Flexistipes sp.: one gene and its partner. The protein of the gene in region 1 binds, or shares a complex with, the protein of each later gene. Links are inferred from orthologs where the notes say so. Each region holds a gene or a part of one and is shown in the gene's direction. Other genes may lie near its edges. The genes, in order: carB and carA.

Region 1 (10,123 bases):
CATGGAAAAATCCATGTCTCTAAAAAGAAAAGTTAAATCCGCAATGATGTACCCGTCGATAGTTTTAATAGTTGCAGTGCTTGTGGTATGGGGGCTGCTGGTTTTCATCATCCCCAAGTTTGAAGCCATGTACGAAGGTTTTGGTGGAACTCTGCCCGCACTTACCCAGTTTACCATAGGAATAAGCAATTTTCTCTCAAGCTGGTATGGAGGCGGCTTGCTGGCGGTGTTAATAATAGCACTGGTTGTTACTGTGGGAACAATTTATAAAAAATCCGAGCGTGGAAGGTATGCTATTGACCAGATGCTCCTGAAGGTTCCCAAAATCGGCGATCTTATTAAAAAAGTCTCGGTATCTAAATTTACAAGGACATTCGGAACGCTTTTGAGCAGTGGTGTGGCTATACTCGATGCTTTGGATATAGTTGCACGAACAAGCGGCAATAAAGTGATAGAAAAACACTTGTTGCGCAGTAAAGCTGATATCGAAGGTGGTAAAACAGTTGTTGCTCCACTGGAAAAAGCGGGAGTTTTTCCTCCGATGGTAACACAGATGATCTCAGTAGGTGAGGAAACAGGAGCACTTGATCAAATGCTCACAAAAATTGCTGACTTTTACGATGATGAAGTCGACAGAGCAGTGGATGGGTTAACAAAAATGATTGAGCCTTTGCTGATGATTTTCGTAGGAGGAGCGGTTGGATTTGTGATTATTGCGATGTATCTGCCGATCTTTAAACTTGGTTCAGTTGTGGGTGGCTAATTTTTCAGATGACTTGTTTTCAGGGATTTATCTGCTTGTTTACACTGATCGATGGTTTTTAATATTATGTCGTCTTTAAGCAATGACAGCAGTGAACCAAGTTCCGAATCTTCTGAACTTGTTTCTGAAAATGTCAACAACATACTAATACTTATCAGGTTATCCTTATACTTTTTTGTAATATTTTTTATTCTGATCCTTAATGCATTTTTTGAGACAAATATCCCCGGTATAACTGACGGGAAAGTTTTTATGCCCACTGAAAACAGCGTTTTCTTCAATATAGGACTGTTAATTGCTTTTTTTTCTCTTCTTGTTTTTTTTGCATCAAAACTGTTTTCAAAAATGCTGCTTTTTTATGTCCAGGCAATCTTTGATTTCTTTATTATAAGCTATCTTGTGATAAATACGGGTTTTACAGAAAGTCCTTTTCTTATTTTTTATGCCCTTATTGTAATTTACATAAGCTTTTTTGAGGGTGTTCGGGGTGGTATCAGTATAATTCTCGCTTTTATGATTTTTGTTGTTTATACGTTTATTTATTATGATCTTGTTAAAGATGTTAACATATCCAACTATGATTTTATACTAAGCATAAGTCAGTATTGTCTTGTGTTTTTGGTGGTTCTTTTTTTCTCATATTTCTTACATAAAAAATATGCAAAAAAGGAGCAGGAAACTGCTTTTTTCGAAAAAAAATTACGTGAGCTTGAAAATTTACACGAACTTGTAATTGAAAATATTAATATAGGAATTTTTGTTTTAAATTCTGCTGGCAGCATAATTTCATGCAACAGGTCTTCTGTGGAAATTCTTAAACTTGGCAAAAGCGCCATTATAGGTAAAAAACCGTGGCAGCTGATCCCTGGTATTAGAGGGGATATGGATATTGTTCACTTTAAAAACAAATACATTGGCTATAAATTTCAGGAATTTTCAGAAAATAAAGGCAATTTAGGCTCACTGCTGATATTTCAAGATGTTACTGAGCGTGAACATCTCAAGAAAGAACTGATAGAAAAAGAAAAACTTGCTTTCCTGGGTGAGTTTGCGGCAGTTGTTGCCCATGAAATTAAGAATCCGTTAGGTGCTATAAAAGGAAGTTTTCACCTTATAAAAAAGAGCGGGGGAACGAATAAACGGCTTATCCAGATTGTGGACAGAGAAATATCCCGCCTGGAACTGGCTTTAAATAACTTATTGTTTGTTACAAGAAACAGAAGTGTTGAAAGCGGAGAATTCTCAGTGGGCAATATCCTGGGGGGCGATAAAAGTCAGTCCAAGCCTTTCCTGGGTACAATTCTTGATGAGTTCTGCAGTTATATGGAGGATTACGAGGTTTTTGAAAAAATTACGTTTGAATACGAAGTGGAAGATGATTTTCAGATTCCCTTTACCAAGGAAGAATTTTATCAGATGTTCTGGAATCTTGTTCTGAATAGTTATGAGAACAGAAATGATAACGAAATAACCATTTCATCCAGCAAAGAGAATGGAAGAGTTACTGTAGAATACAGGGACAAAGGAACCGGCTTGAGCAGAGACATTCTGGATAAAATTTGCCAGCCGTTTTTCACCACTAAAAAATCCGGCACAGGTCTTGGGTTATATGTTATCAAATCTATTATGGATAAATATGGTTTACCATGTAGATTTTATTCCATTGATGAAGTGGAAAGTGATGGAGGCGGATTTGTTTTTCAGTTTTATATTTAGTTGAGATGTTACCAACGATTTGTTTGGATAAAAATCGTTAGCTATTGTGTTTTGCTTAATATTTTGATATAGAAATAAGAATTTTGAGCTGTTACTGTTAATCTGCAGATACTTTCCAGGAGGAAATATGCCCAAAAGAACAGACATCAAGAGTATTCTGATAATAGGCTCAGGACCTATAGTGATTGGTCAGGCATGTGAGTTTGATTATTCCGGAACCCAGGCACTTAAAGCACTTAAGGAAGAGGGGTATAAAGTCATTCTTGTTAATTCCAACCCGGCTACAATTATGACGGATCCGGAGCTTGCCGATTCCACATATATTGAACCTCTTAACTCCGAATCTTTGGAAAGTATTATATCAAAAGAAAAACCCGATGCACTGCTTCCAACCGTGGGAGGACAAACCGCGTTAAATGTTGCATTGGATTTGGACAAAAAGGGTATACTGGAAAAATATTCAGTTGAGCTGATCGGTGCAAATATAGAGGCGATAAACAAGGCAGAAGATCGTGAACTTTTTAAAGATGCCATGACAAAAATAGGCCTGGGTATGCCGAAAAGTGCATATATCAGGTCCTATCAGGCAGCCATGGATACTATTGATGAAATCGGTTTTCCCGTAATAATAAGACCTTCATTTACTTTGGGCGGCACAGGTGGAAATGTTGCATACAATATGGAAGAGTACAGGGATTATATAACGTGGGCATTGGAAGCCTCTCCTGTACATGAAGTGTTAGTGGAAGAGTCCATAATAGGGTGGAAAGAGTTTGAGCTGGAAGTGATGAGGGATTTGAACAACAATGTTGTGATTATCTGTTCCATAGAAAATTTTGATGCAATGGGTGTCCACACTGGTGACAGCATTACCGTTGCTCCGGCACAGACACTCACCGACAAAGAGTATCAGGAACTCAGAAATGCTGCAATAAATGTTATCAGGGAGATAGGGGTTGATACAGGCGGGTCAAATGTTCAGTTTGCTGTAGATCCCAAAACGGGCAGACAGGTTATTATAGAAATGAACCCCCGAGTTTCAAGGAGCTCCGCTCTTGCTTCAAAAGCCACAGGTTTTCCAATTGCAAAGATTGCAGCTAAACTTGCCGTTGGCTATACACTTGATGAGATACCCAATGATATAACCAAGGAAACACCGGCTTCTTTTGAGCCCACAATAGATTATTGTGTTGTTAAATTCCCGCGGTTTACATTTGAAAAATTTCCGGGAAGTAACGACACATTAACAACTCAGATGAAATCGGTGGGAGAAGTAATGGCCATAGGGCGTACATTCAAGGAGTCTCTGCAAAAATCGATAAATTCTCTGGAAATAGGCAAAACAGGCTTTGATGAGATTTTTGAAGAAAATATGCTGGAAGATGAAAATGTTCTGGATGAAATAGTCAACTATTTAAAGCGCCCCACAGACAAAAGAATCTGGTATATTGCAGAGGCGTTCAGAGCCGGTTTTACAGTGGATCAGATTTATCATTTTTCACACATTGATCCGTGGTTTTTGAATAATATAAAAGAGATTATTGACTTTGAATATATCCTGAAAAATAACAGCAATCCCGATTATAATGTTCTGAAAAAAGCTAAGGAGCTGGGTTTTTCCAATGCAAGATTAGCACATTTATTGGGAAAATCTGAACTGGAAATAGAAGAATTGTTGGCAAACCATTGTATTGAAACGGTTTATAAAAGAGTGGATACGTGCGGGGCTGAGTTTGAATCCTATACCCCTTATCTGTATTCCACTTTTGAAGAAGAATGTGAGGCAGATGTTACAGACCGTAAAAAAGTTGTGATTCTTGGAGGCGGACCGAACAGAATAGGGCAGGGGATAGAGTTCGATTATTGCTGTGTGCATGCTTGTTTTGCCCTTTCCTATATCGGATATGAGACGATAATGATTAACTGCAATCCCGAGACTGTAAGTACAGATTATGATACATCCGACAGGCTTTATTTTGAGCCTCTTACAAGGGAGCATGTGTTAAATATTATCAAGAAAGAAAATCCGGACGGTGTAATTGTACAATTCGGCGGCCAAACACCTCTTAAACTTGCCGGAAGCCTGGAAAATTCTGAAGCGAAGATACTGGGAACATCTCCTGACAGCATTGATATTGCTGAGGACAGGGAGCGTTTTAAGGATATGGTAAACAGGCTGGATTTAAAACAGCCGCCTAATGATATTGCCATGAACTATGAAGATGCCTTTCGTATTGCTGAAAGAATTGGTTATCCGGTGGTAGTCAGGCCGTCATATGTTTTGGGCGGAAGAGCTATGGAAATTGTTTATGATGAAGACTCTCTTGAAAATTACATGAAATATGCCGTTGAGGCGAGTGAAGAGCACCCTGTTCTTATTGATAAGTTTCTTGAAAATGCTGTTGAAATAGATGTTGATGCGCTGAGTGATGGTGAAAATACTATTGTGGCAGGCATTATGCAGCATATTGAAGAGGCCGGTATCCATTCAGGAGATTCAGCATGCTCTATACCACCCAGAAGTATTTCCAAAGAGATGGAATCAGAGATTATTAAACAGACAAAACGGATAGCCGAAGAGTTGAAAGTTATAGGACTGATGAATATTCAATATGCAATAAAAGATGGAGATATATATCTTATTGAAGTTAATCCCAGAGCTTCCCGAACAATCCCCTATGTCAGCAAATCTGTTGGTATACCACTGGCTAAAGTTGCTGCAAAGGTTATGCTCGGCTATAAACTAAAAGATATAGGCATTGAAGATGTTAAGAAGAATAAGTTTTATACAGTGAAAGAGTCTGTGTTTCCATTTATAAAATTTCCAAATACAGACCCTATCCTGGGCCCCGAAATGAAATCCACCGGTGAGGTTATGGGCATAGATACAACGTTCGGAAAAGCTTTTTACAAATCGCAGCTTGCCGCGGGTAACGTTTTGCCCAAAAAAGGTAAAGTTTTTATCAGTGTTAAGGATTCTGTCAAAGATAATATAGTAACTGTGGCGGAAAAACTGAGTAATATCGGGTTTGAAATCGTTGCCACCAGCGGTACTCACAAGTATCTGGTTGAAAACAATATTAAGGCTGAACATGTTCTGAAGGTTCAGGAGGGAAGACCCAACATTGTTGATTTGATAAAAAATGGCCAGATTGATTTTGTTATTAATGTACCTGCCGGTAAAAAATCGCGGCTGGATGCTCATTCTATAAGAAGAGCTATTTTAAGTTATAATATTCCATATGTTACCACAATTGAAGCTGCAGAGGCTTCTGTTAACGGAATAGAAGCTTATAAAGACCAGGGGCTTACAGCAAAATCGCTTCAGGAATATTATAGGCAGATGCAGACAAAATATTATTAATCCCTAAGGAGTTGCTGTGGAAGGAGTGGTAGTTGATAACAGACTGTTAAACGACAAATACGGCTTAATGTGTATTGAGTCACCTGAGTTTGTGAAGAATGCAAAACCCGGTCAGTTTCTGATGATTAAAACCCAGCTGCACAATTATCTGTATGACCCTCTTTTAAGGCGTCCTCTGGGAATATGCGATGTTAATCTGAAAAGAGGCACGTTTTCCCTGCTGTATATGATTATCGGAAAAGGAACCAAACTACTCTCAAATATAGCTAAAGAAGCAGTTATAAGCTTTTCTGAACCATTGGGAACTCCTTTTAACCTGACGGCGGACAAAAAAATAGCTGCTATTGGGGGCGGAGTGGGGATAGCTCCTATGCTATTTTTGACGAAAACACTCTACGAGAATAACAGTGTGGATGTATATTACGGAGGAGCGGAGGAAAAAGACATTTTGCTTACACATGTTTTTGAAAAATACTCGAATAATATGAAAATATCCACAAATGACGGAAGTGTGGGAAAAAAAGGTTTTGTTACGGATTTGGTTGAAAATATAGACAGTTATGACAAAGTTTATGCATGCGGTCCTAAACCTATGCTAAAAGCTGCGTTTGAACTGGTAAAAGATATAGGCGAAATAGATTTTGAAGTATCTTTGGAGGAGCGTATGGCTTGTGGAGTAGGTGCATGTCTTGGCTGTATAATATATATTAATGATGAAAGGACCGAAAAAATAAAACAGGTAAGATGCTGTGCAGAAGGGCCGGTTTTTGATGGAAAACAGATTGTATGGGATACGGTATGCAAGGAGCAGTTATGAATAATCCGCTCATAACTGAAATTTGCGGTGTTAAATTTAATAATCCACTCATAATGGCCAGTGGTACGTTTGGTTACGGTCTGGAATATTCAGAAATAATCGATTTAAATAAAATAGGCGGAATCTCGGTAAAAGGAATATCACTGAATGAGGTTCAGGGTAATCCAATGCCCAGAATAATGGAAACACACGCAGGGATGTTAAATGCCATCGGGTTGCAGAATGTGGGAGTTGAAAAATTTATAAAAGAAAAACTACCGGGAATTAAGAAATACAGCACACGGATTATAGCAAATTTCTGGGGAAAAACAGTTGATGAATATGTTAAAGTTGCAGAGGTTCTGGATAAAGAAGATGTGGACATGCTTGAAATGAATATATCATGTCCCAATATAAAAGAAGGGGGCATAGCATTCGGAACAGATCCGAAAATGACCTTTGATGTGGTCAGTGAAGTAAAAAAAGCAGTAAATAATAAACCATTAGTTGTAAAACTATCTCCAAATGTCTCGGATATAAGTATATTTGGCCGTGCAGTTGAAGATGCCGGTGCAGATGCTGTCAGCGCCATAAATACGCTATTAGGTATGTCTATCAACACAAACACACGCAAACCTTTTTTATCTAACGTTACAGGAGGGCTCAGCGGCCCGGCAATCAAGCCTGTGGCAGTAAAGATGGTTTATGACTTGTATAAAACAATCAGTATTCCGATTATCGGCATAGGCGGGATAATGAACTACAAAGATGTGATAGAATTCTATTTAGCCGGAGCAAGTGCTGTTCAGATAGGAACAGCAAACTTCGTAGACCCTGAAATTACCCTTGAGATAATCAAAGACCTGGAAAACTATTGCATTGAAAATAAAATAGCTAATATTTCCCAGCTCAGCGGTGGAATAGTTGTTTAATTAGCTGGCTTATTGGTTAATTTGTGAATCTGTAAAATAGCTATCCAATATTAAAGTTTAAACATAGGGCTAAAATAAAGGAACAAATAATGCCTATCGCAATAACGTCCGATAAGATATATTATGTTAAGTTTACACGAAAGCGTACAAATATTTTTATACCCAGCATACCTCCTTCTTTCCCGGGAGTTAATCCCTGAATTGATCCAAACTGTAGTCTTTAATTTTTTTGTGAAGATATGTTCTCTCTATTCCGAGATATTTAGCTGATTGGGATACGTTCCATTTTTTGTTTTGCAGTGTCTTTAATATGTAGTATTTTTCAAAGCGCTCTTTTGCTTTCTTCAAATTGTCATTTCTGTAAATGATTGTTTCCATTTCTTTTTCGACGTCTTTTTTGTTATTGGATGCAAAATTTTTCATTATAAATTCCGGTGCATCCTTTACTGTTAATATGTCATTTTCTGTTAGTACAACCATTCTCTCGATGATATTTTTAAGCTGTCTAACATTTCCCGGCCATGTGTACTCCATAAAAATATCCATCAGATTTTTATCAATTTTCTTTATCTGTAAACCGTTAGTTTGACAGGATTCTTTAATAAAGTAGTTTGTTAACAGTGGTATATCGTCTTTTCTTTTTCTCAACGGGGGTACATAAATGGGAATTACGTTTATCCTGTAATATAAGTCTTCTCTAAAATTGTTTCTGTCTATCTCTTTTTCCAGGTCTTTATTCGTTGCAGAAATAATTCTGAAATCGGATCGGATTACTTCATTCCCCCCTACCCGTGTAAATTCACCTGTTTCCAAAACCCTTAAGAGTTTGGCTTGTAAGTTAATGTCCATATCACCAATCTCATCGAGGAATATTGTACCTTTGTTTCCGTTTTCCAGCTTACCTATTTTTCTGCTTGCAGCTCCGGTGAATGCTCCTTTTTCATAGCCGAACATTTCACTTTCCATCAGCTCACTTGGAATTGCTGAGCAGTTTATTTCGACAAATTTGTTGTTCGATTTTTTACTGAGTAGATGTATTAACCTGGCGACATGCTCTTTGCCTGTTCCGTTTTCACCAGTTATTAAGACCCAGGCATTTGTGGGCGCAATCTTTTCTATTCTTGATTTCAGCTGCTTTACGGGTTCACTGGTTCCAATCAGTTCGTATTTTTTCAACAGATTAAATTTGTATTCTTTTAAGTCTGATTTGAGTTTAAGTTTGTCTTCCAAGTGCTTTATAATTAAGATTATTCTGTCAAGGGACAGAGGTTTTTCCAGGTAGTCGTATGCTCCGTATTTTATTGTTTCAACGGCGTTTTCAATATTCCCATGTCCGCTTATCATAATGACTTCGGTTTCTGGAAAATATTTTTTGATTTTATGTAGTCCTTCACTACCATCGTGGTCTGGCAGCCAGATATCCAAAAAAATCACATCGAAAATTTCATGTTTTAATTTTTTCATTCCGTCATTGAAGTTGAGTGCATATTCAGCTTCATAGCCTTCATCGGTTAATATGCTTTGTATAGTGGTACATATGTTTATTTCATCGTCAATTATTAGTATTTTCATTACTCACCTGTGCGTACGGTAATTTTATATTAAATGTTGTATATTTATTTTTTTCGCTGTCTATTTTAACGCTTCCGGAGTGTTCTTCAATAATTTTTTTCACAATTGCAAGGCCCAGGCCGGTTCCATCCGGTTTTTTGCTGAAATAAGGCATAAATATTTTTTCAATATCATTCTTGTCTATACCTGCACCATCGTCTTTGAATACTACCTTTACCCAATTTTTGTCTCTAAAAACATCTATAAAGATATTTCCGTTATCATTTAGTGCATGAATGGAATTATTTATTAAATTCAGAAACATCCTTTTGATTTGTTGTTTATCCGCATAAATTTCTAATGATTCATCAATATTCTTGTGGAAATTTATATTTGGATGGGACTGCTGATATATAAATACTACTGAATCTACCAACTTACTGATATTAAAATATTCTTTTTTAATTTCCGGCAGCCGTGCAAAGCTGTTGAATTCATTGACAAGGTTGTACAACTCATTTGCTTCGTTAATAACAGTTGACATGCTTTCTTCGAGCATTTGTTTCATCTCTGCATCATCAAGTTTTTTCACTTTTCTTAGCATCCGCTCTGCTGAAAGTTTTATGGGAGTAAGCGGATTTTTTATTTCGTGGGCAATTCTTGTAGCAATTTCCCTCCAAATGTTTATTCTTTGCAGCCTGACAACCTCTGAAATGTCATCCAACACTAAAACTATATTTTCTAAATTATTCCTGTCTAAAATTTTTGAGATTGTAACGGTAAAAGTGCGGTTATCTCCGTTTACAGACAGTTCTGTCTGAAAATTAGTAAAACTATCTTCGCTTTTAATAAAGTTGTTAAGAAACTTTTTGAGTTTTTCATTTGTAAACTGGTTCTCTGAATTTACAAATTTCTCCCCTATTCTGTTCACTTTAAGTATTTCAAGACTGCTGTTAAGAAGAAAAATTGATGATTTTACATTTTTAAAAATAGTGTCTATG
Region 2 (8,954 bases), on another replicon or contig:
GAATGGACGGTTACTGTATAAATGCAGAAATTTCCGATTTCAGCAAACCTTTTAAAATAACGGCTGAAATCTCCGCCTCGGATTATCCTGAAAACACTCTCGACAAAAACGAAGCCCTTAAAGTGGCTACTGGTTCCATGATACCTGAAAATGCGGATATGGTGGTTCCGCTGGAGTATTCAAAAAATCAGGATGGAAAGCTCTTTTTGGAAAAACCGGGAAAAAGGTTTATAGATGTAAAGGGGAGCAAAGTAAAACAGAATGAAAAAATATTTCCACCAAAACACAGGCTCGACCATCGTGACCTTGAGCTTCTCGCCTCATTGAAAATCAGTCATATAGAGGTTTTAATGCCTCCAAAAATAGGGGTGATATCCACAGGCGGCGAAATCACCCATCTTTTCCACAGCAAACATTCCATTGTTAACAGTAATTTCTACATGCTTACCGCACTTCTGAATAAGCTGAATATTCCACACAGTTATCTCGGAGTTGTACCTGACAGCAAAAAAGAGCTGGCAGAAGTTCTTAAAACAGCATCTGAAAGGTATGATATAATCACTACCTTCGGCGGCACCGGATTTTCCCGTTTCGATCTGCTGACAAATACAATAAGACAACTGGGCGGAAAAATTCTTGTAGAAGGTATAAACGCAAGCCCTGGCAAAACATTTAAATTCGCTGAGCTAAACAGCAGACCTGTTTTTATCTTCCCGGGAACACCTGAATCAGCCGTTGTTTCCACTGAATTTTTTCTCATTCCATTTGTTAAAAAAATTATGGTTCCGGACTCAGGAGATTTTCATGCACAAAAAAGTGCTGTAAACTTCGATTTAAAAAAGAAGGAAGGTTTTTATAAACTTATACAGACTTATACATACTTTGAAAACGGTTCCCTGCATTCAGCAGACAGATACTCTGTAAAAGTTCCCGGCAGCTTATCGTCATTCAGAAGTATTTCGGTGATTGATAAAAATAAGGAAGGGATACAAAAGGGAGAAGAATGCGATACATTGTTAACATATTACTTATAATTTTTTTATCCGCACAAGCCTTTGCTTCACACAGGATAACGCCGGTGGTGGAAGCCATCAGGAAGTTCGAAAACACCGTGGTAAATATCAGAACGGAAAAAATCATCCGACAGCAGTTCAACCCTTTTTTCAATGACCCCTTTTTTGATAACTTTTTCGGTTTTAACAGAGTATATAAAACACAAAGTCTGGGATCGGGTTTTTTTGTCAGGGAAAACGGTATCATTGTTACGAACTATCATGTAACAAAAGCTGCAAACAAAATTTTTGTCATTTTAAACAACGGGAAACAGTACAGCGCAGAAATTATAGGAAGTGACAAAATTCTGGATTTGGCTGTTCTGAAAATTAACAGTGATGAAAGTTTCCCTGTTGCCAACCTGGGTGACAGCAGCAATCTTTACCTGGGCGAAACAGTGATTGCAATGGGGAATCCTTTCGGGCTTAACAGCTCTGTGACCACAGGAGTAATAGGCTCCACCAGACGGATACTGAAAGTTGATAACGGTTTTTCTGTTTTCATCCAGACAGACGCACTGATAAATCCCGGAAACAGCGGCGGACCTCTCATTAACTTAGACGGTGAAGTAATAGGTATTAATACCGCTATTTACAGAGAAGCCCAGGGAATAGGTTTTTCGATACCTGTTAATGTGCTAAAAAGGGTGCTGCCTGATTTTCTGAAATACGGGTATATAAGAAAATCTTACACAGGATTTCAAACCAGCGAGACGCAGGAGGGGCTCAAAATTACCGATATATCGGCAGATTCACCAGCGGAGAAAAGCGGATTGAAAAAGGATGATATGATTCTCCAGATCGAAGGTATCCCGGTCAGAAGCAAGATGGCCTTAAAGTATATTCTCCGATCTTATCCTCCGGAATCAACCGTTGATATTGTTGTAAGCAGAAATGAAGAACAGCTTGAGCGCAGTCTTATACTGGAAGAATTTCCCGAAAATTATGGACTTGAGTATCTTAAAAAGGAATTCGGACTTACATTTAACGGCAAAACGTCTCTCATCACAGTGAAAAGCACTTCCATACCTTCGTATATCAAAAAAGGTGACGCTCTTATATCCGTCAATAATAAGGAAATCAACAAGCTCAGCGATTTAAACAATATAGTTGTGAATAATTTGGGTGGAGAAATTATTATGACCCTTCACCGGAATAACAGCACTTTCAAGATAAAACTGAAAATATAAGCAGAAGATAGCGAGGAGTGATGACTAAATTACTGTCTTTCCGACCGGAACCGAGAACATAGGGATTTATGTGCTCGGTGAAGCGGAGAAATCTCAGATATTATTTGACAAAATGTACCCCCTCTTACTCTCCCCCTAAACCAGGGGGAGAAGTGAAGTCCCTTCCCCTAAGTTAGGGGAAGGCCAGGATGGGGTATGAAAACAAAATTGTTTGACAAGAGACCTCTCCACTTCGGTCGAGGTGACAAAAGCTTAAATGCCATTAAAAATCAAATCTTGATTAATCACAACTATTTCCATATATTTAGATAATACAAAATTTAGTGAGGTTTGCCATGCAACTAACCGATGAAATGCTTTACAAAACATTAAAAGAAGCGGAAAATATTGCAATAGTGGGTGCTTCCAATAATCCGGAACGGGCAAGCAACGGAATAATGAAATTTCTGATGAAAAACAACTATAATTGTTTCCCTGTCAATCCCAATGAAAATGAGGTATTAGGTGTAAAAGCATACAAAACTCTATCAGAAGTACCGGAAAAAATCGATATCGTTGATGTTTTCAGAAGAAGCGAAGCAGCAGCAGATATTGTAAGGGAAGCTGCGGCACTAAATCCCGGATTTATCTGGCTTCAGGAAAATGTGTACTCAGAAGAAGCTGAAAGTATAGCATCCGGAAAAAATATCCCCATCATCATGAATAAATGTATTTTCAAGGAGCTCCTCAGGCTTAAAGTTTTAGACTAAAAATTCTTGCATTATGTACATTAATATTACATATTTCTAAAAATTTTGATAGTATCGTTGTGCTGGTAGATAGCTTTGAGCTGAAAGCTTTTATATTTTTTGCAAAATTTTTAACTCAGGCTATCAAATGTACTGGTTAAGGTGTTTTGACATCTAGAGCAAAACCGCCCACGGGCGAAGAAATGGAGAAATCTCTGCCGTTATTTGAGTTAGAGATTACCGCGTCGCCTACGGCTCCTCGTAATGACTTCCAAAAAACGTCATTGCGAGGAGTGGAAACGACGAAGCAATCTCGTAATTGAGATTACTTCGGAACTCAGTCCCTCGTAATGGCGCCACCAACTCGTCATTGCGAGGAGTGGAAACGACGAAGCAATCTCCTTTACGGCTTTTGAGATTTTTAGTCGCCTTCGCCCGGCGAGAAATGGTGGAACTAAGTGCGAAACTAAAGATAAATATTAACAATAAATTTCGGGGTATTTTATGCAATCTGCTTATTTGGTTCTTGAAGACGGCACTGTTTTTAAAGGTGAAAGTTTCGGTGCAAAAGGTGAAGTTGTCGGAGAAGTTGTTTTCAACACTTCCATGTCAGGTTATCAGGAAATAATCACCGACCCCTCTTATTACGGTCAGATGGTGGCAATGACCTACCCTTTAATCGGCAATTACGGTATAAACGAGCAGGATTTTGAGTCATTAAAGCCGCACGTTTCCGCCTTCATTGTAAAAGAATACTCAAAAACATATTCAAATTACCGGGCAAACATCAGTCTGGGAGAATTCCTGGAAAAACACGGTATTATTGGAATTACGGGTATTGATACAAGGAAACTTGTCAGACACATCCGTCTCAGGGGGTCGATGAACGGTATAATCTCAACACAGACAGATAATATCGATGAGCTGCATAAAAAGGTAGCAGAAGCTGACGGCATTGAGGGCAGAGACCTTGTGCAGTACGTATCCTGTTCTCAGCCATATCAGTGGAAACAGGGCAGCTGGGATATTGATAAAAATGATTTTAACTACGCCGGTAAAGACGACTATCATATTGTAGCTGTGGATTACGGAATAAAGCAGAATATCCTGAGATATTTCGTCGATTGCGGGTCAAAAGTCACAGTTGTTCCAGCCAAAACAACTTTTGATGAAATTGTAAAACTGAATCCAGACGGTGTGTTTTTGTCAAACGGTCCCGGAGATCCGGAACCACTGCATTATGCTCACGAGCTGGCAAAGGAACTTGTTGACAATAATTATCCTGTTTTCGGTATCTGTCTTGGCAATCAGATTCTCTCAATAGCACTTGGAGGCAAAACATACAAACTAAAGTTCGGGCACCACGGCGGCAACCAGCCTGTCAAGGATATGACAACGGGTAAAGTGGAAATAACAGCTCAGAATCATTGCTTTGCAGTTGATGTTGAATCGCTGAAGGACAAAGTGGAAATCACCCATGTAAATCTCAATGACAAAACGGTTGAAGGTGTAAAACTAAAAACCAAACCCGTTTTCGCCGTACAATACCACCCGGAAAACGGTCCGGGTCCGCATGACGCAAAATACCTTTTTACCCGATTTTTGAATATGGTGCAATCAGCAAGGCATGCTTAAGAATCTTTTTATTCTGATAATAATTGTTGCTTTTGCAGTAACCTTTGCCATTGGTTATTGGATTAATACCTGTGAAACATATCTTAAAAATAATTATGTCACTCTCGAGCTGCATATTGAAAAGGGTGAATCCTTTAACAAAACATACAACAAAATTTTCAAACACCTGGATACTCCTCCGTTTTTCAAAAGCTATCTCAAATATGTCTATCATTTTGCAGGTAAGCGCAAATTTGGCTATTACAGAGCCGATGACATGCCGTTAAGTCAACTTATAAAAAATATCAAAAAAGGAACCCAATATAATATAAAAGTAACGTTCCCTGAGGGGTACAACATTTACGACATCGCAAAACAGCTTGATAAAGCAGATATTATTAAATATTCAGCCTTTATAGACAATGTAACAAATAAAGATTTTGTTAAAAATATTACCGGCAAACAATACCCTTCTTTGGAAGGTTTTTTATATCCTGATACATACTATTTTCCAAAAAGCGCAGACCCTGCTGATGTGGCAAAATTGATGTATCAAAACTTCCTTCAAAAGCTGCCTGAAGATTTTGAAAGCAAAGTAAATAAATACGGGCTGGATTTGTATGAGGGGGTGATTTTAGCCTCGATTGTGCAAAAAGAAACATACAGCAAAAGTGAATATCCGATTGTGGCTTCCGTATTTTACAACAGACTCAGGAAAGGTATGAGACTCCAATCAGATCCTACAATTATTTATGGAGTTTATCCAAAATTTGACGGAAATCTTCAGGAAAAACATCTTGAAAATGCCGGAAACCCTTACAATACTTACCAACACTCAGGGCTGCCCCCAACTCCCATCTGCTCACCCTCAAAAGGAGCTTTAAAAGGGGTAGCAAATCCAGCTGACACCGATTATCTTTATTTTGTTGCCGGAGAGAACGGCAGCCACCTTTTCAGTGAAACTTACCGAGAGCACGTCAACAAAGTAAACCTCCACCAGAAATAAGAATGCCGTGATGCGTGATACCGTGATGCGTAAGGCGTTATGCGTGACTGGAAGGTAGTTGAGGTTTTTAATGTATTTGATGTTGCTGAGGTGAAAACCATTAGCCACTTTTCAAGTTCACAAATCAACCAATAACCAATACACCAAGCAAATTTCTCCCCTCCACCAAGCACTATGCAATATTTCTCGGTTACAATCGAAAAGGCAAAAAGGTGTCATCCCGACCGCAGCGGAGGGATCTCGTTGCCAAACAGCCTTGTTTTTATACCCCATCCTATCCCCTCCTATCTTAGGAGGGGAACCAGTTTCTCACCCTGAATTAGGGGGAGAGTAAGAGGGGTACCTTTCCCAGAAAACTGTCTAGCATCCGCCTTGGGCGGATAAATAGGATGTTACACATATTTACCAGTCTAAAAGACTGGTGCTAGCCGCAGGCATTACCTCGACCGAAGCGGAGAGGTCTTTTGCAAAATAAAATTAAAGATCTCTCAACTTCACTCCGTTTCGCTCGAGAAGACAATAATTTATCCCATCTTGGGCGGAGTCAAGGGGTCTCAATATCAAATAAGATTGAGACTTTAAAATAATTTGGAAGCAGGGCTTTAGCCCTGCAATATGCGACTCTTGTTTTGGAAGCAAAGGTTTTTTACGGGCGGCGCTGAAGCGCCACTTCCAAAAAAATAAAACACATTATTCAAGGCTCTTGAGAAATTTATTCAAATTATTTTATGCTTTCTAAAAATATTAAAGAATGACATAAAAAAAGCCGGGCACTTGCCCGGCTTTTAATTATTTCAGTTATCTAAGCTGTGCTTAGAAGTTTACGTAAAGCTTACCATAGAATCCTTGTGCAGGATCATCGTTGCCACCGTTGTCTACATCAGGAGAAGCATAACCATACTGAAGTTTTAAGCCTGTGTTCTCATACAGACTATAATTAGCAGTTAAAGTAGCAACCATTATTGAATTAAGATCAGTAACGCTGTCTTCCTGAGGTTCAAAGTAACCAACATTTGCTGCAAGGCTTAACTTTTCCATAGGGCTGAAAGATACATAAGGAGCTATACCCATAGAACCAGAGTTAGTATCAAGCTCGAAAACAGCATTATATCCAGGAAGAGCTACATCAACTATATCACTGTCAGCAAAACCGCCAACAGGAGTAAAAGAATCCCAGTTATTCAAATATGTAATCTGATCTTCATCACTGGCATCTGTACCAGCAGCATAGAAAAATTCTGCACCAACTTTAGCCATACCTACGTTGGCGCTACCATCAAGATAGAACTGACTTCCAACTAAGTCCATATCAGAGGCATCTTCAGAACCTGTAAAATAGTTATATTCTGCATTAAGAGCTACCATTCCGGCTTTACCGTCTGCCTGCAGGCCGATTACACTCATATCAGCACCATCAGAATAAGTTGCGTTCTCACCAGAAATTGCTGTAGCATAAAAAACGTTAAGGTTTGCCATTTCTGCAGCATAACCTAAATTCAGACCGTATAATGTTATATCTTCTGTATTCAAGTCGGAAGAATCAGACTTAGCGCCACCTTCAGAATCTTTCTGATATAATGCAGTTACTGAAAGAGGTGTTTTGAGTTTAAGAAGAAATCCATTTCCATTTGTATCAACAGCTATCGAGTTACCAAGACCAAAATATTGGCGACCGGCTCTAAGCATAAACATATCTTTATCGATTTCAAGGTATCCTCTGTCCTGGTCTATAACAGCTGGATCACTGTGAGTACCGTAATCACCCCATGTTTCTTCCATGAAGTCAAATCTGAAATTTACACTGATACCGTCTGCTACTTTAATCTTACCGCCGATTCTGAATCGCTGATCAAAATAGCTTTCTTCATCAGCTTTAGTACTGTCATTAAAATCTTGGAAATTTTCAAAAGTTTTACCTCTTACTCTCATCTGACCGCTAAGGTCAAGTCTGCTGTCTGCATAAACAGACACTGCAAATAGCAGTACAACTAATGCAATTAACACTTTCTTCATAATACTTCCTCCTGTAGGTTTTTTCTTAATTTTAATCCCTTTGGGGATTTACTACCTTTTTAATTACTTGCTTTAAATAGTACGATTTGAATGGTTCTGGTGCTCTGTTAAATAAAATGCCAACACAACTTCTTTTTTAGCATCACCACCTTTTCAAATTTTTGAATATCTTGCATACTAATAATCTTTAACACAGGATTTACACCCTGTCAACAAAATTTGGTATATTCACAACATAATTATATTAAGTGGACACAATGCAATATCCCCGGCACTTTCAGTGATGTTCCGATATGAGAGAGTGAAAGTGAGAGTGAATGTGAGTGTCCAAATAACCAAAATTGTTCAAGGTATTCAAAACTGAGCATCCTGTTGATAAATGGCTTTGCCACTTACCTTCGGGATTCAACAGTGCGAGGGACGATACTTTTTGTCATCTCGAGCGGAACGGAGTGGAGTCGAGAGATCTATAATGTTATTTGACAAAGAGATCTCTCCGCTTCGGTCGAGATGACAGGAAAAAATGTATAGCATCAGCCTTGGGCGTGGATAAATCTATACCGTAAGAAATGATATAGCAAATAAATATGCAAGTGTGCTTATTAGTTATTTGTTGTTATTCATGATTATTCATTGAGAAAGGTCCCCCTTGTGAAACTTTTGTTCCATTTCACTATGGTTAAAAAAGATCAACATTAAATACACAAATTACTCAAGGTGCTCAAACTATCAAAGAGTTAGGAGGGGATTAAGAGGTGGTAAAATTTATAATAATACATTATTCAAAGGTCTCACATTGAAAATCATATATTATTCAAACAATCCATAAGTTTTTTTTCATTTTTGGCACCCTCCCATTTTTTAGAGCTATGAAAATACGCAGATATTGTTAGTACATAGATAGAGATCCCTCGGCTTCGCTCGGGATGACATAAAACACTGTCATTTCGACCGGAAGCGAGCGCTCGACATGAGTGCTCGGTGGAGCGGAGAAATCTAAGACGTTGTTGGGAAAAAATACCCCCTCTTAATCTCCCCCTAAACCAGGGGGAGAAGAACTTTCCTTCCCCTACCTTAGGGGAAGGGTAGGATGGGGTATGAAAACAATCTTGTTTGACAATGAGATTTCTCGGCTGCGCTCTAGGTGACATTTGTTGTCTAGCATCCGCCTTGGGCGGATAAATAGAATGTAAACATATTTACCAGTCTAAAAGACTGGTGCTAGCCGCAGGCATTCTTTAGAACAAAGTGAGAAATCTCTGCCACATAAAACGACATAACGAATAAATATACAACTGTGTTTAATATTGGGATATCTTCATGAGCGAAAACCCCGATATTAAGATAAAGT

What was found.
Region 2: the proteins of carB (region 1) and carA are in contact, whole or in part, in a solved structure (PDB 1KEE), measured with the Escherichia coli proteins. The link is inferred for Flexistipes sp. from one-to-one orthologs.

Annotation. Positions count from the first base shown.
Region 1 is NZ_JAXKVW010000011.1:46,497-56,619, forward strand. Bases 2,230-6,043 are described here. They hold carB (carbamoyl-phosphate synthase large subunit), read left to right. Parts: upstream 2,230-2,606; coding sequence 2,607-5,843; downstream 5,844-6,043. Other genes in these bases: UMU13_RS08405 (two-component system sensor histidine kinase NtrB), read left to right, coding at 2,230-2,479; UMU13_RS08415 (dihydroorotate dehydrogenase electron transfer subunit), read left to right, coding at 5,860-6,043. Outside these bases: UMU13_RS08400 (type II secretion system F family protein), read left to right, coding at 1-763; more of UMU13_RS08405, read left to right, coding at 830-2,229; more of UMU13_RS08415, read left to right, coding at 6,044-6,660; UMU13_RS08420 (dihydroorotate dehydrogenase), read left to right, coding at 6,657-7,571; UMU13_RS08425 (sigma-54-dependent transcriptional regulator), read right to left, coding at 7,761-9,143; UMU13_RS08430 (sensor histidine kinase), read right to left, coding at 9,124-10,123. UniProt on the Escherichia coli protein: Large subunit of the glutamine-dependent carbamoyl phosphate synthetase (CPSase).
Region 2 is NZ_JAXKVW010000025.1:10,944-19,897, reverse strand. What follows is about bases 2,656-5,539. They hold carA (glutamine-hydrolyzing carbamoyl-phosphate synthase small subunit), read left to right. Parts: upstream 2,656-3,474; coding sequence 3,475-4,605; downstream 4,606-5,539. Other genes in these bases: mltG (endolytic transglycosylase MltG), read left to right, coding at 4,598-5,539; UMU13_RS11385 (CoA-binding protein), read left to right, coding at 2,656-2,991. Also shown: UMU13_RS11395 (molybdopterin molybdotransferase MoeA), read left to right, coding at 1-1,034; UMU13_RS11390 (trypsin-like peptidase domain-containing protein), read left to right, coding at 1,004-2,242; more of UMU13_RS11385, read left to right, coding at 2,578-2,655; more of mltG, read left to right, coding at 5,540-5,590; UMU13_RS11370 (hypothetical protein), read right to left, coding at 6,404-7,594. UniProt on the Escherichia coli protein: Small subunit of the glutamine-dependent carbamoyl phosphate synthetase (CPSase).